DNA from 4 places in the Embleya sp. NPDC005575 genome. Region 2 is predicted to be linked to each of the others. Evidence: riboswitches for the same ligand, from Rfam matches in the RefSeq annotation. Region 2 holds a riboswitch; each other region holds the start of a gene.
The links. Region 2 has a riboswitch for thiamine pyrophosphate ahead of ABZS54_RS24775 (cytosine permease). Riboswitches for the same ligand answer to the same signal wherever they lie in the genome.
Positions count from the first base shown of each region.

Region 1: linked by a shared signal. The riboswitch ahead of ABZS54_RS32545 (GNAT family N-acetyltransferase) and the one ahead of ABZS54_RS24775 (cytosine permease) in region 2 are both predicted to bind thiamine pyrophosphate.
Region 3: linked by a shared signal. The riboswitch ahead of thiO (glycine oxidase ThiO) and the one ahead of ABZS54_RS24775 (cytosine permease) in region 2 are both predicted to bind thiamine pyrophosphate.
Region 4: linked by a shared signal. The riboswitch ahead of thiC (phosphomethylpyrimidine synthase ThiC) and the one ahead of ABZS54_RS24775 (cytosine permease) in region 2 are both predicted to bind thiamine pyrophosphate.

Region 1 is NZ_JBEXCV010000135.1:1,886-5,939, forward strand. It holds gene ABZS54_RS32535 (helix-turn-helix transcriptional regulator) at 113-952, shown strand; gene ABZS54_RS32540 (DUF397 domain-containing protein) at 936-1,151, shown strand; TPP riboswitch at 1,261-1,433, shown strand; gene ABZS54_RS32545 (GNAT family N-acetyltransferase) at 1,733-2,344, shown strand; gene ABZS54_RS32550 (SRPBCC family protein) at 2,547-3,035, shown strand; gene ABZS54_RS32555 (alpha/beta hydrolase) at 3,149-3,889, opposite strand; gene ABZS54_RS32560 (hypothetical protein) at 3,975-4,054, opposite strand, start outside.
Region 2 is NZ_JBEXCV010000079.1:27,673-31,726, reverse strand. It holds gene ABZS54_RS24780 (hypothetical protein) at 1-581, shown strand, start outside; gene ABZS54_RS24775 (cytosine permease) at 670-2,037, opposite strand; TPP riboswitch at 2,033-2,173, opposite strand; gene ABZS54_RS24770 (CHAT domain-containing protein) at 2,235-3,437, opposite strand; gene ABZS54_RS24765 (alpha/beta fold hydrolase) at 3,732-4,054, shown strand, end outside.
Region 3 is NZ_JBEXCV010000033.1:38,657-42,710, reverse strand. It holds gene thiE (thiamine phosphate synthase) at 117-761, opposite strand; gene ABZS54_RS14320 (Rv2175c family DNA-binding protein) at 772-1,137, opposite strand; gene ABZS54_RS14315 (FAD-dependent oxidoreductase) at 1,207-2,391, opposite strand; TPP riboswitch at 2,506-2,618, shown strand; gene thiO (glycine oxidase ThiO) at 2,613-3,791, shown strand; gene thiS (sulfur carrier protein ThiS) at 3,788-3,997, shown strand; gene ABZS54_RS14300 (thiazole synthase) at 4,002-4,054, shown strand, end outside.
Region 4 is NZ_JBEXCV010000009.1:33,870-37,923, forward strand. It holds partial or broken gene ABZS54_RS04990 (response regulator transcription factor) at 1-644, shown strand, start outside; gene thiC (phosphomethylpyrimidine synthase ThiC) at 696-2,477, opposite strand; TPP riboswitch at 2,469-2,577, opposite strand; gene ABZS54_RS05000 (hypothetical protein) at 2,629-2,829, opposite strand; gene tenA (thiaminase II) at 2,960-3,625, opposite strand; gene ABZS54_RS05010 (cupin domain-containing protein) at 3,755-4,054, opposite strand, start outside.

The DNA.
Region 1 (4,054 bases), on a different contig from region 2:
CCGGATAGGGGACGGATATCGGGATTCGCGCGTATCGCATCACTTTCAACCGTTACGTTGATCTCGGGCCGGGGCCGACCCTGACGTTGCGTACGAAGCGGAGTGATGATCCATGCCACGCAGGAATCTGGACCCCTACAAGTCACCAAGGGCCTTCTACGCCTCGGAGTTGCTCCGACTGCGCGAGGCCGCGGGGCTGACCCAGGCCCAGCTCGCCGAGCACGTGTTCTGCCACGATTCGAACATCGCCCACTTCGAATCGGGTAAGCGGCGGCCTCTGGTGGAGACCTCGAAGATGTTCGACGAGGTGTTCGACACCGGCGAGCACCTCCAGCGCCTCTGCGCGTTGGCCCGCCGGTCCGGGCACGCCGAATACTTCGCGGACGCGGCGGAGTTGGAGGAGCGCGCGCTGACGATCAGCGAGTACTCACCGATGCTGGTACCGGGCTTCCTGCAAACCGAGGCGTACGCACGCGCATTCACCAAGTCCGCTCGCCCCTTCACCGCCGAGGACGAAATCGAAGAACTCGTGCGAACGCGCATGGAGCGAGCGCGGCTGCTGGACAGGCAACGCCCTCCCAGAATCTGGGAGATCATCCACGAGGCTGCGCTGCACGTCGTCGTGGGGTCGCCCGAGATCATGCACGAACAATTGCTGGCCATCGTCGAGGCCGGCAGAAGTCGCCGCTACCTGGTGCAAGTGCAGCCGTTCACCGACGGCCCGCACCCGTTCATGACGGGCGTCGTCTCCTTGATGTCCTTCGCGGATGCCTCACCTGTCGTATACGTCGAGGGCGCTTACACGGGCCAGCTGATCGACGATCCGACCGTGGCCGGGAGCTATCAGAAGGCATACGATCTGGCCAGAGCGGCCGCGCTCTCGCCGACGGCTTCCCTGGTCCTGATCGAATCCGCAGCGAAGGGTTTCGCAACCGATGAGCATCGCACGTGACCTGAGCATGGCCCGCTGGCGCAAGTCCTCCTACACCAATGCTGATGGCGGTAACTGCGTCGAGGTAGCCGGCGGCCTGCCCGGCGTCGTCCCGGTCCGCGACAGCAGGGTCCCCGACAGCCCCATGCTGGTCTTCGCGAACGACGGCTGGTCGGCCTTGTTGTCCGACATCGGGCACAGCGCTCACACGGCCCACTGACAACGGTTGGGGTCCCGAGGCTCAATAGCCCCGGGACTCCAACCTCGTCCCACTTTCGGCCGACCCCTTGGCGAGGCTTTTGTCCAGGAGTATGGTGGTTAGTGGCCTACGGGGCGAGCGAGGGAGTTCGATCGATCAGTGGTTGGCCTTGGAGATGGGAGCTTCGGCTCAAGCCAAGGTCGGGTGGTCGGGCTGAGAGGCGTGAAGGTCGAATGGACCGGAACGCGACCCCTAGCACCTGATCCGGACAATGCCGGCGCAGGGAGCCCACCTCGTAGGTCCTTTTCGCGCGTACGTCCGCCCGGTCACCGGGCCCGACGAACGCGCGTTCGCTTGTCTTCACCGGAGTTGTAGTACTCGCGCCGGCCACCGCCAACCATCGTTTGCGTTGTGGCGAGCGAACCTTCCAGTGAGCCCCCACGCGCCGTCAGTCGATGGGGGTGGCGAGTTCGTACACGACCTCCAGGTACGCCGCGGCAACCGCGCTCAGACCGGTGCGCGGCCCGACGCGGACGGCGGGTAGTCCCGGACGGCGAACAATGGCATTGCCCGGTCGAGCGCGCGCCCACCACCCTGGGCACATGCAGCGAGACGCACGCGAAACCGACGACGCATCCGGGCCCCACCCCCTCCCCGACATCCACGTACGCGCCGCCGAACCGGCGGACGGACCCGCGCTGACCCGGATCGACCACGACACCTGGAGCACGCGGGTCACCCCTACGCCGCCCCTGCCGCCGGCACGCCCGTTCTTCGACCCCGACACCCCGCCGGCAAACGTGCTGGTCGCGTACGAGGGGTCGGAGGTACGCGGCTTCGTCAAGATACGTCCGTCCCGGATGGCCGCCAGTGGGCACGTCCAATACATCCACGGCTTCGCGGTGGATCCCGCCCATCAGGGCCGTGGCATCGGCGTCCTGCTGCTGACCGCCGCCCGCGCGGAGGCCGTTCGCCGCAGCGCCCGACGGATCACGCTGCACGTGCTGGGGACCAACTCCCGCGCGTGGCGGCTGTACGAGAAGTGCGGATACACGGTCGAGGGCATCGCCAAAGGCGAGTTCCTGCTCGACGGCCGCTACGTGGACTCGGTGTCGATGGCGCTGGAGCTGGAGCCGGCGGCGGCGCTCGACCCGGTGGGGAACACAGCGGAGGAGGGTGACGCCGGCACACCCCCGAGCGCGGATCGTCCGTAGGGCGAAGCCGGGGACGGGTGCCCGCCCGCTTCGGGGTGCGTGATCGGCCGATCGGACGACGTCCGCGTGGTTCCGTCGCGTCCTTCGGCGTGGCGTGCGCGCGGTGCCGGACTGCCGGGCCGAGCCGGCGGATAGTGGAACGAAGGCGATCCCCGGCACCGGTCGCGCCCGCGTCCGCTGCCGCACCCTTGGGAGAAACCCCGTGTCCGATATCCAGTTCACCTACGTCATGTACATCCGCACCACCCCCGAGGAGTTGTGGCGCGCACTGACCGACCGGGCCGAGATCAGCCGCTACTTCGACGGCTCGGGACCGGAATCGGACTGGCAGGTCGGCTCGCCGGTCCGCTGGTGGATGTCACCGCGGACGGCACCGCGTGACGCCGGCCAGGTGGTGCTGGCGGCCGAACCGCCTCGTCGACTGGCGTACACGTGGCACAACTACGAGCCCGAGATCGGTGAGATGTTCGGCTGGAGCGCGGAACAACTCGCCGAACACCGCCGTGAGCCGATCTCCCGGGTCTCCTTCGACCTGGTACCGCTGGGCGAGGTGGTCGCGCTGCGCGTCCTGCACGAGGGCTTCGCGCCGGATTCCGAGATACTCAAGAGCATCCGCGAGGGCTGGCCGATGATCCTGTCCAACCTCAAGACGGTGCTGGAAACCGGCGAGACCCTACGCTTCGGCGCCTAGCACCGGTCGGCGAATACGGAGATGTCCGTGTCGGCGGGAGGAATTCGGGGCGCCGATCGCGGCCCGAGGCGTGAGGGGTGAGTGAACGTCGCGGCGCGGGAGAAGTCGACCGGTCAGTGGGCGGGGTCGCGGGGGTGGACCGGGTCGGCGACCTTGGCGGGCGTGCGCAGGAAGGACCTGGTCACCTCGGTGAAGGCTTGGGGCTCGGCGGCGTGGATCAGGTGGCCGGCCGGGATGGTGACCACCCGGGCGTCGGAAAGACGGCGGGTCCACTCGGTGACACGGTCCTGCGGAATATGGCTCGCCGAGCCGCCGGCAACGACGAGGGTGGGGGCGGTGATTCGGGCCAGGCGCTCCCACCACACGGGATCGGGAGTGTCGACCTGCTTGCGGACGGCGACGACCATGTCCCAGTCGAAGCCGAGTTCGCCCTCGGGCCGCGTCGGCGGGATCGGGTCGCGCGGCAGCGGTACGGAGACGTCCTCGAGCACCAACCGTCCCACCCGTTCCGGGTGTTCCTGCGCGAACACGTAGGCCACCACGCCGCCCAACGAGTGCCCGATCAGGTCCACCCGATCGAGGCCGAGTGCGTCGAGGAAGCCGACCAGGTCGTCCCGCATCAATTCGATGGAGTAGTCCCCGGGCCAATCGCTGCGCCCGTGCCCGCGCAGATCGACCGCGTACACCCGCCACTGCTCGGCCAGGGCTTCGGCTATGCGGACCCAGTGCGTGGCGTCCTCGCCAAGTGCGTGCAGCAGCACCAGCGGCGGGGCCTCCGGCGCACCCCACACGTCGTACGCCAAGCGGATCCCGTCGATCTCGACCACGCTCGATACACCCCTCGATTCACCCATATTCGGACCATATCCGCGCGACAGCCGTCGACGGAACGCCGTTCGCTCCGGGCCGAATGGGTCGGGCGCCGCCGAATCCCGCGCCTTACGCCATCGCGTCCGGTACCGCCGCCGCAGCGTGGCCTTCCAGCGGCCCGATGTCGCCGCTGGTCTGCCCGTACCTCA
Region 2 (4,054 bases):
TCGACCTGGCGGGCGACGCGCGGATCTGCGTCCCGATGACCGTCGACCTGACCACCCGCACCGCCCAGTGGACCGACCTGAACCTGTCCGGCCAGGACGGCCTGCACAACGTCTTCCGGCACACCGACCGCCTCGCCGAACTGGCCCGCGACCTGCGCATCCACTTCGCCCCGGGAGGCCGAGCCACGCTCGGCGACCTGGCCCGGATCATCGCCGCCGCGACCACCGACCGGGTGCTGATTCGCGGCCGGCGCGCCGCGGAGGTCACCGAGTACCGCCGGGACGCCGACGAGGGCGTCGACGTCTTCACGGTCCGTGTGCGCGAAGGCGTCGGCGGTACCGCGATACACCTCGACCCAGCCGAACAACTCGCCGCCGGCCGCGCGTTCGTGGCCCTGGTGCACGGCGACGTCCCGATCGCCGGTTCGGGCACCCTGTACCGCCTCTACCCGGGCCCCTCCGATACCGCACCCGTCGACATGCGCCGCTGGTCGGCCCCGGATCTTGTCTCGGCCTTCGGCCCGACGGATCAGGGCGTGTCCCGGACGTCCGGCAGCGGGACCGTGGTGAAGCTGCCCTGATCGGCGGAGCGGACCAGTACCGGCAGGTTCCGCGGGTGGATCACGGCCGCGTCGGGAGGAGGCACCCGACCGACGCGGCCGGTCCACCTCAACGCGCCGCGACCGCCCGCCGCCGGTCCCACGCGACCGCGAGATACGCGGTCGCGCCCGCGAGCGCGAACGAGAACAGTGAGGCCGAGGTCCACACCTGCGCGTGGATGTGCAGCGCGTCCTGGATGTTGCCCCAGAACGTCGCCCACCACTCGACCGAACCCGGGTTGATCAGCTGGTACATGCAAAAGCCCAGCGCCCACGGCGCGATCATCACCGCGCGGGCCGGCGCGTGGTCGCCCAGGTCCCAGCCGGACCGACCGCGCCCGGCGAACAGGTCCACCGCGAGTACGCCCAGCAGCGGGATGAAGATCGAGCCGATCAGCGACAGGAAGCTCGCGTAGGTGTCGAAGTCGTTCACCATCAGCGCGAACGCGGTGACCAGCGCGCCCACGCCCAGGCAGAGCACCCGGCGGTCCACACGCGGTGCGAGGTTCTGGATGGACATCGCGGTGCTGTAGACGTTGGCGAAGCTCTGGTCCACCTCGCGCACGACCAGGACGGCGAAGAACACCCACCCGGCGGTGACGCCCAGGAACGAGTCGAAGATCTTGTCCGGGTCGCCGCCCACCTGGGCGAGGGCGACCAGGCCGAGCAGGTAGCACCAGATGCTGGTGATCGAGAAGCCGCTCAACGCGGCCCAGAACGCGGGCTTGGTGCCGCGCGAGTGGCGGGTGTAGTCGGACGCGAGCGGGACCCAGGAGACCGCGACCGCGAGCGCCGCGTCCATCGCCGGGAAGAACCCGGACCACGAACCCTCGGTCATCGGCGGCAGGCCCTCGCGCCACAGCTGGATCGAGAAGTAGAGCATCGCGATGCCCACCGCGATCGTCACGTAGCGGCGCAGGATCCGCAGCATGCCCAACGGGCGCAGCGTCATCGCCGTGGTGACCGTGCCGGCGGCGACGATGTACAACCAGTGCGGGCCGTCGCCGTCGGTCATCGCCTCGATGCCGATCGAGATCACCAGCAGCTCGAAGGTGCCCCAGCCGATGCACTGGACGATGTTGAACACCGTCGGGACGTACGAGATCTTCGTGCCGAACAGGCCGCGCAGCACGGTCATCGCGGGCGCACCGCTGCGGGCGCCGGGGATGCCGGCGACCGCGACCATGAGCGTGCCGATCAGCGTGCCGCCGACGGCCGCGACGATCGCGGCGACCATCGACAGTTGCGGATAGCCGACCGGGGCCAGCACGTACAGGGCGCCGGAGAAGCCGAGCAGGCTCACGCCGAGGTTGGCCCAGAACGCCGCCTGGTCGCGGAATCCCAGGGTGCGGGGCGGTGCGGTATCCAGGATCAGGGGTGCCTCGGCGCCGGCGTGCGGCACCTCGGGGCGTGCGTCGTCGATGACTGGAGCCGACATGGCTCTACCTGCTCTCCCTACGCCGGCATTACCCGGTCAGGTTCAAGCGGTCGGTGGCCCCGGGCGCGCCGGCTCGACGCCGACACCCCATGCCGCCCTCTCAGCCCGGTTGGTCCGAGCTCCCGCGATGGCGTGGCGAACAGTACGCGCCTCGCGGGTCGCTTGGGAAGGCGGGGTGGGGAAACGCACGCTCGCGCTCAGCATCCCGAGTGGGTGAATCCCGCCCAGCCGGTCAGGTCGTCCGGCACGATCGCGCGGGCCCGGGCGGCCAGTTCGACCGGCATCGCGGCCGGGATGCCGCGCTTGGGGTCGCGCAGCCACAGCTGCGCGATGCGGACGGCCTGGGCCGGGGACAGGTCACGGCGGTCGAGGTAGTGGTGGGCCATGTACAGCACCAGCGCGGTAGTCGTGTCGTCCACCGGCCACAGCGTCGACACCACCGTGTGGGAGCCGGCCGTCAGGTACTCGGCGACCACCCGCCAGGTCTCGTCGTGACCGCCGGCCGGCGCGAAAGCGATCGGGTCGCCGGCGGCCCGGCCGATCTCGATCGGGTACCGCCGGGCCGGCACGCTCACCGGCCGCGCGGCGACCTCGCACAGCAAGCGCGGCGCGCCGATGTAGGAGATCTGCGCGTCCTGGAGCGCATGCCGACGGCGGCCGTCGACGAGCGCCCAGGCCGCATGCCATGGCACCATGCCGAACGGTCCGGCGGGCAGCAGGACCAGGGACGGTGCGCGGCCGAACGAGCCGGGCAGCGCGGTCAGTACCGGTTCCATCACCGCGGTCCAGGCCCATTCGCACAGCGCGTCGAGCATGTCGGCCCAGTTCTCCCGGTCGCCCTCGGCCAGGTCCAGGCCGTAGTCGAGCTCGGGCAGGTCGAGCACCCGTGTCGTGCCGTCGGCGCCGCTCAGCACCGCGGCTCCCGGTACGAGTTGCACCAGCGCATCGGTGCCGAGTCGGCCGAGAGCGGCGGCGATCTCACCGGCCGACGGCGGGTGGAGGAGGGTGCGCCACGGCGTGCCGCGCGGGTCGAGGCCGATCCGGGCCGCGGCCACCTGCGCGGCGGCCCGGAGCAGGTGGGCATCCGCCGGTGCGGCCCGGTGCGCGCGCCGGAAGCAGATCCGCGCCTGGTCCCAGGCCCGCCGATCACCGGTCGGTGCCGCGCTCGCGGCGTACCCGATGCCCGCCGCGTAGGCGAATTCCGGCCAGCGCGTATCGGCCCCGTCCAGCGCGCCGAGCGCGTCGGTCAGCAACTCGATCGCCTCCGCGAACAACTCGCGCACGGTGTCCGGACCCTCGTCCGTCGACTGCGCGCTCAGCGCCTCGGCACACCGAGCCCGACCGCGCTCGCCCCGTTCCCACGCCCGCCGCGTCTCCGCGTCGACGTCCTCCACGCTCACCCCCGCTTGCCCCCGCCGGCCGGCACCACGGTACCGGGGCGGGGAGCGGCACTCACCGATGCCGCGGTCGAGAAACCCCCGAGCCCGCCCCGGCTCCACCCCTCGTCGCGACCGTCGTCGTCGCCACCCCGCCGACAAAACCTCGCGCGGTGGAGTGCCTCGTGCCTCTTCCGTCCTGATTTACCGGCGCGTAACTTACTCGTGAGTCACCTTCAGACGCCGTCCCCGGGCGTCGCTTCACCATGCTTTCTCGTGGGTCGGGCCACGCCCCGACCATGACGTCAGGAGACCCTCATGGGTCAATTCCGCATGCGTTCACGCGCTCGTGTGCGCGCTCGTGCGGTCGCCGTCGTCTCGGCCGCGATCCTTGCCGGGACCACCCTCGGTCCCGCCGCGTCGGCCGGCACCGTCCCCACGCACATCCCGACGGCGGCCGTGCAGACCGCCGCCGGCACGTCCCCGCGCTTCGTCGACATCCCCGGCGACGGCGGCACCAAGCTCGCCGCCAATGTCGTCACGCCCACCGGCGGCGCGCCCGGCACCCACTACCCGATCGTGATTTTGCCGACCAGTTGGGCGATGCCACAGATCGAGTACGTCGTCCCCGCGCAAAAGCT
Region 3 (4,054 bases), on a different contig from region 2:
CCGTCGACCGCCGTGCGCCGGCGATCCCGGCGACCGGGGCACTCCAACGGCACGCGACCCGCCCGAGCGACCGAGCCGTAGCCCCCGGTTCCTCGGCCCGACACCCGGACTCCGGGTCAGCGCCCGGCGAGTCGCCGGACGAATTCCGCCGTGGCCTCGGCCGGGTCCGCGGCCTCGGTGATCGCGCGTACGACCACCACGCGGTCGGCGCCCGCGTCCAGCACCTGATCCAGGTTGCCCAGGTCGATGCCGCCGATCGCGAACCACGGCCGGGGCGGGCGCAGCGCGGCGGTGTAGCGGACCAGGTCCAGACCCGGCGCGGGTCGACCCGGCTTGGTCGGGGTCGGCCAGACCGGCCCGGTGCAGAAGTAGTCCACCCCGGGCTCGACGATCGCCGCGTCCACCTCGGCCTCGGCGTGCGTGGATCGGCCGATCAGCACGTCGCCGCCGACGATCGCGCGCGCCGCCGGGACCGGCAGGTCGTCCTGGCCCAGGTGCAGTACGTCGGGGCCGATCGTGTGCGCGACGTCCGCGCGGTCGTTGACCGCGAGCAGCGTGCCGTGCCGGCGGCAGGCGTCCGCGAACACCTCCAGGTATGCGAGTTCGGGGCGGGCCTCCAAGCCCTTCTGCCGCAGCTGCACGATGTCCACGCCCGCGCCCAGCACCGCGTCCAGGAACGCGGGCAGGTCGCCCTGGCGCTCCCGGGCGTCGGTGCACAGGTACAGACGGGCGGCGGCCAACCGTTCCTGACGGCTCGTCATCCGCGCGGCCTCAGATCGCCAGTGCCTGGGCGCGGCGACGCACCTCGGTCATCCGGTTCTCCTGCAGCGCCTGCACCGGCGTGCCCGGGAGCGTGTCGTCCGGAGTGAACAGCCACTCCAGCGCCTCCTCGTCGGTGAAGCCCGAGTCCGCGAGCAGGGTCAGCGTGCCGACCAGGCCCTTGACGATGTTGCCGCCCTGGAAGAAGTCGGCGGGCACCTGAAGGGCCCGGTGCTCGCCGCGGCGCACGGCCAGGAACTTGCGCTCCTTGAGCTGCTGGCGGACCTTCAGGATGTCCACGCCGAGGATCTCGGCGATGTCGGGGAGTGTCACCCAGGCGGGGACGAGGGCTTCTGTTTTGGCGTCGATCTCGCTCACCCGGCCAAGTTTAGGTTCCGCATCCGGTGCCGGCCGCCGGCGCCCGGAGGTGGGGCGGGCGAGTGGTGGTCAGCGCGCGACCGACTTGAGCGGGTTCTCCGGGTCGACGAACCGCTCCCGATCCACCGGGGTGCCCAGTTGCACGAGCTTGCGGCCCTGGGCCAGGTCGCGCGGCCGGCCCACGGCGAGCAGCGCCACCAGCCGGTCGTCGGCGAACCAGCCCGCGGTCCACTTGCCGTCCTCGTCCGCGCCCCGGAAGACCAGTTCGTCGCTCCCGCCGTGCCGGCCCACGTACTGGACCATCCGGCCGAACTGGTCGGACCAGAAGTAGGGGACCGGGTCGTACGCCTGGTCGCCGCCGAGCAGGTTGGCCACCAGCACGCGCGGTGCCTGGAGCGCGTTGTCCCAGTGCTCGACGTTCATCCGGGTGCCGTACCGGGCGGACGGGAAGTCCACGCAGTCGCCGACCGCGTACACCCCGGGCACCGAGGTGGCCAGGTGCTCGTCCACCTCGACGAAGCCGCGCTCGTTGCGGACCACGTCGGAGCCCGCCAGCCACTCGGTTGCCGGGCGCACCCCGATGCCGACCACGACCGCGTCGGCGGGCAGCCGTCGGCCGTCGGTCAGGTGCACCGCGCCCGCCTCCAGGCGGTCCACCCGCGCGCCCAGCAGCAGTTCCACGCCGGCCTCGGCGTACCACGGCACGAACCGCTCACCGACGGCGTTCGGGAAGGGTCCGGCGAGCGGGGTGTGCAGGGCCTCGACCACGGTGGTCGGGCAGCCGGCCGCGGCCGCGGCGGTGGCCACCTCGGCGCCGACCCAGCCCGCGCCGACGATCACCACGTGCGCGCCGGGCACCAGTGCGGCGCGCAGCGCGCGGGCGTCGTCGATGGTGCGCAGCACGTGCACGCCGGGAACCTCGGCCGCGCCGGGCAGGTCGAGCACACGCGAGCCGGTCGCGATCACCAATCGATCGAAGGCGATCGGCCCCGCGTCGGTGTCCACCGCGCCCGGGCGCAGTCCGGTCGCGGTCCGGCCGAACAGCACCTCGGTCTCCAGTGCGGCCCAGTCCGCCTCGAAGGAGGTGTCGTCGGTCTTGCCGGCGAGCACCTCCTTCGACAGCGGCGGGCGGTCGTACGGCGCGTGCGCCTCGGCCCCGAGCAGGGTGACGCGACCGGTGTACCCCTGGTCCCGCAGCGCCACCACGGTTTGCAGGCCGGCCATGCCGGCACCCACGACGAGCACGTTGTCCATGCAGGGCACCCTATGACGCGACTCGGCGCCGCCGACGAGCAGGGTCTTGACTCAGTCAAGGACATCTCGGCGCACTCGGGCGCCCCCGGGACACCCGAAACCGGTGTCGTAGTGTGGAGAGGTCACGGGAGCCCGGTGAGACCGGGCTGAGAGGGGGGCTGCGAGCCCCCGACCGTCCGAACCTGATCCGGGTCATACCGGCGAAGGGAGTTCCTCTCACCATGTCGAGCCCCACCATGTCCGAGCACCCCACCGACGTCGTCGTGGTCGGCGCGGGAGTCGTCGGACTGTCTGTCGCCTGGCGCGCGCGCACCCGGTACGGGCTCACGGTCACCGTCGTCGATCCGGCCCCGGGCCGGGGTGCCTCGCACGCCGCGGCCGGCATGCTCACCCCCGTCTCCGAACTCCAGTACGGCGAGGAGAGCCTGCTCCGGCTGAGTATCGAATCGGCGCGGCGCTACCCCGAGTTCGCGGCCGAACTGACCGAGGCCGCGGACCTGCCCTCGGGTTACCACGCATGCGGCACGATCGCGGTCGCGCTGGACGCGGACGACCGGGCCGTACTCAAGGACCTGCACGCCTATCAGCAGCGGCTCGGTTTGCAGTCGTCGTGGCTGACCAGCCGCGAGTGCCGTCGGCTCGAACCGATGTTGTCCCCGGCGATCACCGGCGGCCTGCACGTCGAGGACGACCACCAGATCGACAACCGCCGGCTGGTCGCGGCACTGCTCGTGGCCTGCGCGCGGGCCGGCGTCGTCTTCGTGCGCGAGAGCGTCGAGCGGATCCTGGTCGCCGGCGAGCGCGCGCACGGCGTGCGAACGGCCGGCGGACGCGACCTGATCGCCGATCAGGTGCTGCTCGCGGCGGGCTGCCGCTCGGCGCTCGTCCCGGGCCTGCCCCCCGAGGCGATCCCGCCGGTGCGGCCGGTCAAGGGCGAGATCCTGCGACTGAAGGTGCCGCCGGCGCTGCTGCCGCTGCTGTCCCGCAACGTCCGGGGCGTGGTCAAGGGCGGCAGCATGTACCTGGTCCCGCGCGCGGACGGCGAACTGGTGATCGGCGCGACCGAGCACGAACTCGGCCACGACACCGAGGTGACCGCGGGCGGCGTGTACGAACTCCTGCGCGACGCGCACGAACTCGTCCCCGGCATCACCGAGCTGCCGCTGGTCGAGACGCTCGCCGGGCTGCGCCCCGGCAGCCCGGACAACGCGCCGATCATTGGCCGCTCCGCGCTGCCCGGCCTGGTGGTGGCGACCGGCCACTACCGGCACGGCATCCTGCTCACCCCGATCACCGCCGACACCGTGGCCGAGGTCCTCGCACACGGCACCACCCCCGAACTCGTCGCGCCCTTCGGGCCCGACCGCTTCGCGACCGCCGCCCGGAAGGTGATGGCATGAACGACATCGAGGTCCGCGTCAACGGTGACCGGCGCCATGTCGCGACCGGCACCACCGTCGCCGAACTCGTGGCCACGCTGACCACCGCAGCCAAGGGCGTCGCGGTCGCGGTGGACGAGTCGGTGGTGCCGCGCGGGGCGTGGGCCCGGACCGTGCTCGACGCGGGCAGTCGCGTCGAGGTATTGACCGCCGTCCAGGGAGGATGACGGCATGGCCGACGACAAGGACGACAAGGACGACAAGCTGGTGATCGCCGGCGAGTC
Region 4 (4,054 bases), on a different contig from region 2:
CGAACCGGCCTGCGCCTGTTCCTCCAGACCCAGGACGACCTGGTCGTCGTCGGCGAGGCCGAGGACGGCGACGAGGCGATCGAACTGGCCGCCGCCCTGCGCCCGGACGTGATCCTCATGGACATCCGGATGCCACGCGTGGACGGCGTCGAGGCCACCGCCCGATTGCACGCCGAGGGCATCTCGCCGCCCCCGCGCGTACTCATCCTCACCACCTTCGATCTGGACGAGTACGTCTTCGGCGCGTTGCGGGCGGGCGCTGCGGGATTCCTGCTCAAGGACGCCTCCCGAGCCCGGCTGCTGGAGGCGATCCATGTCATCCACGACGGCGAGGCGTTGCTCTCGCCCTCGATCACCCGGCGCCTCATCGAGAACTTCGCCGCCCGTACCGAACCGCTCCGGTCGCCGCCGCGCTCCTGGCAGCCCTGACCCCGCGCGAACGAGAGGCCCTGCTGCTGGTCGCCCGCGGCCTCTCCAACAGCGAGATCGCCGCCCACCTGGTGGTCACCGAGGCGACCGTGAAGAGCCACGTGGGCAGCATGTTCGCCAAACTGGGCCTGCGCGATCGGGCACAGGCGGTGGTGTTCGCCTACGAGCACGGCGTCATCGTCGCCGGCGAGGGCGGCCCGCCCGGACCGGCCTGACGACGTCCCGGGAACCACCGTGCCCCCGAGACGTCGTCCGGCACGCGAAGGTCAGTCGGCCAGCGGCAGATAAACCCGGTTGCCCGCGGCCGCGAACTCCGCCGACTTGGCCCGCATCCCGGCCTCGGCATCCACCTCGGTCGTCCCGACGGCAGCCCCGGCCCCGTCGCCGTGCTCGGCACGGATGCCGTGCGAAATCCGCATCGAACAAAACTTCGGCCCACACATCGAGCAGAAGTGGGCCGTCTTGGCCGGCTCCGCCGGAAGCGTGGCGTCGTGGTAGGCCCGCGCGGTGTCCGGGTCCATCGCCAGGTCGAACTGATCCTGCCAACGGAACTCGAAGCGGGCATCGGAGAGCGCGTCGTCCCACGCCTGCGCACCCGGGTGGCCCTTGGCGAGGTCCGCCGCGTGGGCCGCGATCCGGTAGGCGATCACGCCCGCCTTGACGTCGTCCCGGTCGGGCAGGCCCAGATGCTCCTTCGGCGTCACGTAGCACAGCATCGCGGTGCCCCACATGCCGATCATCGCCGCGCCGATCGCCGACGTGATGTGGTCGTATCCGGGGGCGACGTCCGTGGTCAACGGGCCGAGCGTATAGAACGGCGCCTCGTCGCAGATGCGTTGCTGGAGGTCGACGTTCTCCTTGATCTTGTGCATGGGCACATGGCCCGGGCCCTCGATCATCACCTGCACGTCCATCGACCGGGAGATCCGGCCCAGTTCGCCCAGCGTCTCCAACTCGGCGAACTGCGCCGCGTCGTTGGCGTCCGCGATGGATCCCGGACGCAGCCCGTCGCCGAGCGAGTAGGTCACGTCGTACGCGCGCAGGATCTCGGTCAGTTCGGCGAAGTGCGTGTAGAGGAAGTTCTCTTGATGGTGGGCCAGGCACCACGCCGCCATGATCGAGCCGCCCCGCGAGACGATCCCGGTCTTGCGCCGCGCGGTCAGCGGCACGTAGCGCAGCAACACGCCGGCATGCACCGTCATGTAGTCCACGCCCTGCTCGCACTGCTCGATCACGGTGTCCCGGTACAGCTCCCAGGTGAGTTCCTCGGGCTTGCCGTTCACCTTCTCCAGCGCCTGGTAGAGCGGCACCGTACCGATCGGGACCGGCGAGTTGCGCACGATCCACTCGCGTGTGGTGTGGATGTCCTTGCCGGTGGACAGGTCCATCACGGTGTCCGCACCCCACCGGATCGCCCACACCAGCTTGTCGGTCTCCTCCTCGATCGAGGAGGTCACCGCCGAGTTGCCGATGTTCGCGTTGACCTTGACCAGGAAGTTCTTGCCGATCACCATCGGCTCGATCTCGGGGTGGTTGATGTTCGCGGGCAACACCGCACGACCGGCGGCAATCTCGTCCCGGACCAGCTCGGGCGCCAAGCCCTCGCGGATCGCCACGAACTCCATCTCCGGGGTGACCAGCCCGCGTCGCGCGTAGGCGAGTTGGGTCACCGCCTCGGAACCGGACGCGCGCCTGGGTCGGGCCCCGGCACCCGGCACCGCGAATCCGGCCGGCGTCAGCGCGCCGATCCGGCCGTCGTAGCGGGCGGTGTCGCCGCGCTCCTCGATCCAGGCCTCCCGCAGCGCGGGCAGGCCGCGCCGCACATCCACCTCGAAGGCGGGGTCGGTGTACGGGCCCGAGGTGTCGTACAGGCGAACCGTCTCGCCGTTGGTCAGATGCACCGTGCGTACCGGAACGCGCAGGTCCTCGCGCGATCCGGCGACATAGCCGCGGTGGTGGGCGGGGGCAATCGGTCCGCTGGTGACCGTCCGTGCGGCGGCCGGGTCGGCCGTCGGGGCAGCGGGCAGCGAAGTGTTTTGCGAGGTCATGGAAAGGCTCCCTACGCCGGCATTACCCGGTCAGGTTCTGCGGTCGGCGCGGCCTCAGCGCCCTCTCAGCCCGGTGCCCCGAGCTCCCGTGTATCTCCGCGTGGTGCGCCCCCCACCCTGGCACACCGACCGCCGCACGACCAGCACCGGTTCAGCCGAGCGGGTCGCGCGGCCCGCGGCCGACCACCGCGGTGCGCGCGAGCACGACCATCCCGATCGTGACGCACAGCCCGACGACGCCTTTGACGATGAGCATCAGGAAGGCCGAGAACAGCCAGATCAGCAACCAGCACAGCAGGACCAGCACGAGCACCGGTCCGCCGATGCGTGCCCAGCGCGGCCATGTCTCCATCGTCCAACCCCCAGTCACGCGAACCCGCGAGACGTGCACACCCGGGAAGCACATTCCCCGGGAGGACACGCCGTACCCGGGTGGACCGGTTCCGGTCCGTCCGGGAACGATCCGGTCCGCCCGGACCCGCTCAGACCGGCCAGCGCTCGCCGCGCCACGCGGCGTCCCAGAACATCCACTCGTAGCGCGCCGTCGTGGTGAAGTGCTCAATCATCCGAGCCCGTTCGGTCGCCGAGAGGTCCTCGCCGATCCGGTCCACCAGGTCGAGCACCGCGCGCACCGTCGCCTGGAACTCCTCGGCGCCGTAGGTGGCGATCCAGCGCCCGTACAGCTCGTCGGGCGAGCCCTTGGCCAGCAGTGCGTCGCCCACTCGGGCGTAGATCCAGTAGCAGGGCAGCACCGCCGCCACACCCTCGGCGAACGAGCCGTTGTGCACCGTGGCGAGCAGATAGCTGACGTACGCCCGAGTGCTCGGCAACACCGGCTCGGTCGCGGTGGCGTCGGCCACCGAGCTGCCGAAGTCGACCATGAAGCCCTCGTGCAGCGAACGCTCGGCGGCGATCGCGCCGGCCGCGTCGCCCGCGAACTGCACGGTCGTTGCCTCGTCCGGCGCCTTGGCCGCACACACCGCCAGCGCCTTCGCGTAGTCGCGTAGGTAGTGCGAGTCCTGCACGACATAGTGCCGGAACGCCTCGCGCGGCAACGTGCCGTCGGTCAGTCCGTGGATGAACGGGTGGTCGAGGATCGCCGCGTAGACGTCCTCGATGGCAGCCCAGAGTTCGTCGCGCAGCGTCATCGGATGTACTCCCCGTCGTCGGATCCCGAGATCCGATCGCTGGATCCCCAGGTGCGATTGTCGTACATGCGTGCGGGCCGCCCACAGGTGTGCCCACCGCCGGCCGCCCCTCGCGCCCGGCCCTCGCCCTCAGCCCTCCGGTGGCGAGAAGAACACCAGGACCCGCAGCGCTTCGGTGATCCGGTGGAAGCGGTGTGGCACCTGCGCCGGTACGTACACGATGCTGCCGCGCGCCACGGCCGTGGACTCGTCGCCGACGGTGAGCGTGGCCCGGCCGCTGATCACCACATACGCCTCGTCCTGGTTGTGCGGCTTCTGGGTGTCGCTCTCGCCCGGCTCAAGCGCGTACAGGCCCATCGAGAAGTTCCGTTCGCTGAGAAATTTCAGGTACGCACCCTGCTCGAACGCGCGCTCCGCGTCCAGATCATC